One region of the Streptomyces sp. NPDC006512 genome, then DNA from elsewhere that is predicted to be linked to it. Evidence: riboswitches for the same ligand, from Rfam matches in the RefSeq annotation. Region 1 holds a riboswitch; the other holds the start of a gene.
The links. Region 1 has a riboswitch for S-adenosylmethionine ahead of ABZZ17_RS25165 (aminotransferase class V-fold PLP-dependent enzyme). Riboswitches for the same ligand answer to the same signal wherever they lie in the genome.

Region 1 (3,375 bases):
CGACCAGTGACTGCCGGCGAGGGAGACAGCCAACCGTGATCACCGCGATCGTGCTCATCAAGACCAGCGTGGACCGCATCCCCGAGATCGCCGAGTCCATCGCGCAGCTGGACAGCGTCAGCGAGGTCTACTCCGTCACGGGAACGTACGACCTGATCGCGCTGGTCCGCGTGGCCCGCCACGAGAACCTCGCGGACATCATCCCGGGCCGCATCAGCAAGATCCCGGGCGTCGAGGCGACGGACACCCACGTCGCGTTCCGCACCTACTCCCAGCACGACCTGGAAGCGGCGTTCGCGATCGGCCTCGACGCGTAGCGCCCGCCGGCCGCTGGTGCCGGCCGTCAGACGGCCGGGACGCAGCGGCCCTCTTCGGTGCGGTACTGCCACTTGGCGCCGTCCGCGACGAGTTCCCGCACCGCGCGGACGAAGCGCTCCACGTGCTCGTCGGGGGTGCCGGCGCCGAAGCTGACGCGGATGGCGTTCAGCGAACGCTCCCCCGGCGCCGCCTCGGGGGCACCGCATTCCCCCGGCTCCTGCGGCTCGCTGCCCAGCAGCGTGCGCACCAGCGGGTGGGCGCAGAAGAGTCCGTCGCGCACCCCGATGCCGTACTCGGCGGACAGGGCGGCGGCGAAGTGCGAACTGTTCCAGCCGTCGACCACGAACGAGATGACGCCGACGCGCGGGGCGTCGTCCCCGAAGAGGGACAGGACGCGGACCGCCGGGACCTCGGCCAGGCCCTCGCGGACCCTGGCGATGAGGTGGCGCTCCCGGGCGACGAGACCGTCGAAGCCCGCCTCGGTGAGGGCCTTGCAGGCGGAGGCGATGGAGTAGACACCGATGACGTTCGGGGAGCCGGCCTCGTGGCGGGCGGCGGTGGTGTGCCACTCGACGTCGACGCCGCCGTCCTCGCGGCGGGCCACCTTGCGGGAGGCGCCTCCGCCGGCCAGGTACGGGTCGGCCTCCTGGAGCCAGTCCGCGCGGCCGGCGAGTACGCCCGAGCCGAAGGGGGCGTAGAGCTTGTGGCCGGAGAAGGCGACCCAGTCCACGTCCAGGTCGCGGACGGAGACGGGGTGGTGCGGGGCCAGCTGGGCGGCGTCGAGCACGATCCGCGCACCGTGGGCGTGCGCGGCGGCGGCGAGCTCCTTCACGGGCCACAGCTCACCGGTGACGTTGGACGCGCCGGTGACGCAGACCAGCGCGGGACCGTACGGGTCGCGGTCGGCCAGGGCCCGCTCCAGGGTGGCGACGGCCTCGCCGGGGGTGCGGGGGGCGTTGAGGTAGGTGACCCGCGCGTCCGTCCAGGGCAGCAGCGAGGCGTGGTGCTCGGTCTCGAAGACGAAGACCTGGCAGCCGGCCGGGAGGACCGCGGCGAGCAGGTTGAGGGAGTCGGTGGTGGACCGGGTGAAGACCACCTGGTCCGAGGGCCGGCAGTCGAGGAACTCGGCGACCGTGACCCGGCTCTGCTCGAAGAGGTCCGTGGACAGCTGCGAGAGGTAGCCGGCGCCGCGGTGGACGCTGCCGTAGTACGGGGCGTACGCGGCCACGTCGTCCCAGACCCGCTGGAGCGCGGGGGCGCTGGCCGCGTAGTCCAGGGCGGCGTAGGTGACCTCACCGCCGGTCACGAGCGGGACGGTGACGTCCCGGCCGAGCACGGCCAGCGGCTCGGCACAGGCGGGGCCCCCGGCGGTGGCGGCGTCGGTGGCGTCGGTGGCGGCGGTGTTCAGGGATGCGGACATGGCGGTATCTCCCGGCAGGCAGGGCTGAATGGCTTCGGTGTGCCCGTACGCGGGTACGGCTCTGCGGCCGTCCGGGGTACGGGAAAGCCCTCGGAGTGACGCGGGGCGCACGGAAGCGGACCCGGTCCGAGGGGTGAAGTGGGGGCGGAGTCGCCCTATCGCATTCGCTTGCTCACGGAAAACGCTCCTCGAGAGACCAGGACCCCTGGTGTCGAGGGATCCGCGCTTGCCGTAGACCTCGCTGCCTACGGCCTGGTCATCACCCGGGGCACCCCGCCACGGAAGGAGGGTTGCCGGACAGCAAGCCGGGGCCTAAACGCTGTCACTCGTGACCTGGGCAGAATCCTGCCACACGATCTCCCGTGCGCAAGACCCCGGTCCACGATGCGGACCGGGGTCTTGGCCGAAACGGGTGGGGCTCAGGCGTTGCTGGCGGCCACCCAGCGGTCCAGGGCGGCCCGCGCCGCACCCGAGTCGATGGACTCGGCCGCCCGGGTCACGCCGGCCGCGAGCTGCTCCTCCAGGGAGCCCGTCCCCGGGTCCAGCGCGACCAGGGCGGCGGCCGAGTTCAGCAGTACGGCGTCACGGACGGGGCCGCTCTCGCCCGCCAGCAGCCGGCGGGCCACATCGGCGTTGTACGAGGCGTCCTCGCCCCGCAGCTGCGACACGTCGACGAGCGGGATTCCGATGTCGCGCGGGTCGAACGTCGACTCGGTCACCGAACCGTCCCGGACCCACCACACGCGCGAGGTGGCCGTGGTGGTCAGCTCGTCGAGGCCGTCGTCGCCGCGGAACACCAGCGCGGACGAGCCCCGCTCGGCCAGCACCCCCGCCATGATGGGGGCCACCCGCGGATCGGCCACGCCCGTCGCCTGGGCCCGCACCTTGGCCGGGTTGGTCAGGGGACCTAGGAAGTTGAAGGTCGTCCGGATGCCCAGCTCCTTGCGGGCGGCCGCCACGTGCCGCAGCGCCGGGTGGAACTTCACCGCGAAGCAGAGGGTGATCCCGGCCTCCTCGACGACCTCCACCACCCGGGCGGGGGTGAGGTCGAGGTTGACGCCGAGCTTCTCCAGCACGTCGGAGGAACCGCTCGCGGAGGACGCCGCCCGGTTGCCGTGCTTGACGACCTTCGCGCCCGTGCCGGCCACCACGATCGCCGACATGGTCGAGATGTTGACCGTCTTGGCGCCGTCGCCGCCGGTGCCGACGATGTCCACCGCCCGGCCCGCCACCTCGATCAGGTTGGCGTGTTCGTACATGGCGCGCACCATGCCGTTGATCTCCGCGACGGTCTCCCCCTTGGCCCGCAGCGCGACCACGAAGCCGGCGATCTGCGCGTCGGTGGCCTCGCCCCGCATGATCCGTTCCATCGCCCAGGCGGTGTCGTCCGCACCGAGGTTCCGGCCGGTCAGCAGGGCGTCGAGGACGCCCGGCCAGCCACGGGCCGCCACGCTGTCGCCGCCTGCCGGGGTCACAACGTTCATGGTCCGCTCCTGCTGCTCATCGGGATACCACGGGGGAATGGGAAGGAGACCAGCCTATCCAGCCCCGGAGACGGCAAAGAGCCCCGTCCAGACACTGGACGGGGCTCTCGCCGTGGCGACACCAGGATTGACCGAAATCAATCCCTCAAGCGG
Region 2 (3,375 bases), on a different contig from region 1:
AGCATGTCCAGGTACTCGGACGAGGCCCACGGCGTGTGCGTGAAGTGCGAGATCCGCAGGTCGGGCCGCAGCTCGCGGAGCGCTCCCGGCACCAGCGCCAGGTGGTAGTCCTGGACGAGGACCGACGCGCCCTGCGCGGCCTCCTCCGCCAGCGCCTCGGCGAAGGCCCGGTTGTAGGCGGCGTACGACTGCCACTGCCGCCGGAACTCCGCGTCGAAGGCCGGCTCGCGCGGGACGTCGTACAGGTGGTGGTGGGTGAACCAGAGCACCGAGTTGGCGATGCCGTTGTACGCGTCGTCGTACACCCCCGGATCGATGTCGAGCATCCGCACGCCCGGCTCGGACACGCCCCGGCGGACCGCCTCCCGGTCGGCGTCGGACAGGGCCGCGCAGATCCACAGGGCCTCCGGCTGCCGCGCGAGGGCCGCGGAGAGGCCGGAGACGAGACCGCCCCCGCCGCGCCGGGTACTGAGCGTGCCGTCCTGTTCGAGGGCGTACGAGAGCGGGCCGCGGTTCGCGGCGACGAGTACCTGAGAAGCCTGAGAAGCCATGCGGCCAACCTAGCCAGGCCCGCCCCCGGTCAAACGCGTGTACGCCGAGCGCGGCGAGGATCATTCCCGGCCCGGACCCCCGGTCAGGCCACGCGGCGCCCCGCGTACTCCTTGATCTCCACCATCGGCGGCCGCTCCTCGGTGTCCACCGGATAGGTGCGCGGAACGAACCCGTCCGGCCCCCGCTCGAACTGCGTCAGCTCCGGCCGCACGAGGTGCCCGCGCGAGAGCCGCAGCTGCGCCGTGCGGTAGATCGCGGCGGCCATCCGGCCCAGTGCCTGCCCGTCCTGGTGCCGGTGCAGCCGGACCCCGACGTCGACCTGGGCCAGCGCGTCCAGCCCGACCGTGTGCAGCGCGTCCACGAGCAGCCCCAGCTCCACCCCGTACCCGACGGGGAACGGCAGCCGCTCCAGCAGGGAGCGCCGTACGGCGTACTCGCCGCCCAGCGGCTGCACGAAGCCGGCCAGCTGCGGCCAGTGCAGGTTGAGGAGGGGCCGCGCGACCAGCTCGGTGACCCGGCCGCCCTGGCCGGGGGCGTCCCCCAGCGGGCGGTCGTACATCGCCTTGACGAACTGGACCTGCGGATCGGTGAGCAGCGGGCCCACGATCCCGGACACGAACGCCGCCGAGAAGTCCCGCAGGTCGGCGTCCACGAAGCAGACGACCTCGCCGCTCGTGGCGAGCAGCGAGCGCCACAGCACCTCGCCCTTGCCGGGCAGCGCGGGCAGCCGCGGCAGGATGTCGTCGCGGTGCACCACCCGGGCGCCGGCCTCGGCCGCGACCTTCGCCGTACGGTCCGTCGAGCCGGAATCGATCACCACGAGCTCGTCGACGAGGGGGATCGGCGGGCCCTCGATCAGGTCGCGCCGGATCACCTCGACGATCCGCCCGACGGTGGCCTCCTCGTCGAGGGCGGGCAGCACCACGCTGACCGTCGTGCCCGCCGCCCGTTTCCGGTCGAGCAGCTGGTCGAGCGGTCGGTCGGCTGCGGACCAGGAGCGGGCGGCCAGCCAGCGCTCCACCTCTTCCAGCACTCTCGGGACTCCCTGCTTCATCGGTGGTTTGGACCGAAAAGTGATCCATCTCGCGGTTCGGACGGCTGTCTCAACCACCCGGACCTTCGGTTACAGTCTTGAACAACGCGAAGGACCACCGCATGCCGGGGGTCCCGCGTACAAACGCCCGGACGCGCCCTGCGCGCCGCCCGGTGCCATACCGCTCATCCAGAGGGGCAGAGGGATACGGCCCGTTGAAGCCCCGGCAACCCTCCAGTCGGTTCTCGCGATGCGTCTGAGACGCACTCCCGCGGGGTCCCCGGCTAGGGAAGGTGCCAATTCCGTCTCATGGCGAAGTGCGCCATGGGGAAGATGAGGAGAAAGGGCCTCGCCATCATGGCTGCACAGACCGTCGCCACCTCTGCCGACCTGGATTCCGTGGATCTCGGACCCGCCACCGGCCTTTCCTGCCGCGAGTGCGGTACCCGCTTCGAGCTCGGTCCCATTTTCGCCTGCGCCGAGTGTTTCGGACCGCTGGAAGTCGCCTACGAGCTGCCCCTCGGGAACCCCGAGGCCCTGCGCGCCGCGATCGAGGCCGGCCCCGACAACATCTGGCGTTACGCCCCGCTGCTGCCCGTCCCGGCGGACGTGGCCTCCAAGCCCAGCCTGAACCCGGGCTTCACCAAGCTCGTGGACGCCGCGAACCTGGCCAAGGAGCTCGGCGTCACCGGCAAGCTGTACGTCAAGGACGACTCCGGCAACCCGACGCACTCCTTCAAGGACCGTGTCGTGGCCATCGCCGTCGAGGCCGCCCGCGCCTTCGGCTTCACCACCCTGTCCTGCTCCTCCACGGGCAACCTGGCCGGCGCCGTCGGCGCCGCGGCCGCCCGCGCCGGCTTCCGCTCCTGCGTGTTCATCCCGCACGACCTGGAGCAGGGCAAGGTCGTCATGGCCGGTGTCTACGGTGGCGACCTGGTCGGCATCGAGGGCAACTACGACGACGTCAACCGGTTCTGCTCCGAGCTCATCGGCGACCCGCTGGGCGAGGGCTGGGGCTTCGTCAACGTCAACCTGCGGCCGTACTACGGCGAGGGCTCCAAGACCCTCGCCTACGAGATCTGCGAGCAGCTCGGCTGGCGGCTGCCCGACCAGATCGTCATCCCGATCGCGTCCGGCTCCCAGCTGACGAAGATCGACAAGGGTCTCCAGGAGCTGATCAAGCTCGGTCTCGTCGAGGACAAGCCGTACAAGATCTTCGGCGCCCAGGCCGAGGGCTGTTCCCCGGTGTCCACCGCCTTCAAGGCCGGGCACGAGGTGGTCCGCCCGCAGAAGCCGAACACCATCGCCAAGTCCCTGGCGATCGGCAACCCGGCGGACGGCCCGTACGTCCTGGACATCGCCCGGCGCACCGGCGGCTACGTCGAGGACGTCAACGACGAGCAGGTCGTCGAGGCCATCAAGCTCCTCGCCCAGACCGAGGGCATCTTCGCCGAGACCGCGGGCGGCGTGACCGTCGGCGTCACGAAGAAGCTGATCGAGAACGGGCAGCTGGACCCGGCGCTGACCACCGTGGTCCTGAACACCGGCGACGGCCTCAAGACCCTGGAGGCGGTGGCCGCCGACAGCGGCCAGACCGCCACGATCCGCCCGAGCCTGGACGCCTTCCGCGCCGCCAACCTCGCCTGACCTCCACCACGACACCCGGAAAGGCGGTAGCGCCATGAGCGTCAACGTCCGCATCCCCACCATCCTGCGCACCTACACCGGCGGCGTGGCCGAGGTCCCGGCCGAGGGCGCGACCCTGGCCGAGGTCATCGACTCCCTGGAGA

Region 2: another riboswitch for S-adenosylmethionine. It lies ahead of thrC (threonine synthase); the one in region 1 lies ahead of ABZZ17_RS25165 (aminotransferase class V-fold PLP-dependent enzyme).

Annotation. Positions count from the first base shown of each region.
Region 1 is NZ_JBEXPG010000038.1:12,566-15,940, reverse strand. Features, by position in the region: gene ABZZ17_RS25175 (rhomboid family intramembrane serine protease) at 1-39, shown strand, start outside; gene ABZZ17_RS25170 (Lrp/AsnC ligand binding domain-containing protein) at 36-317, shown strand; gene ABZZ17_RS25165 (aminotransferase class V-fold PLP-dependent enzyme) at 344-1,738, opposite strand; SAM riboswitch class IV at 1,956-2,072, opposite strand; gene trpD (anthranilate phosphoribosyltransferase) at 2,158-3,222, opposite strand.
Region 2 is NZ_JBEXPG010000018.1:117,750-121,124, reverse strand. Features, by position in the region: gene ABZZ17_RS15205 (trehalose-6-phosphate synthase) at 1-551, opposite strand, end outside; gene ABZZ17_RS15200 (glucosyl-3-phosphoglycerate synthase) at 635-1,585, opposite strand; SAM riboswitch class I at 1,768-1,925, shown strand; gene thrC (threonine synthase) at 1,943-3,232, shown strand; gene ABZZ17_RS15190 (ubiquitin-like small modifier protein 1) at 3,267-3,375, shown strand, end outside.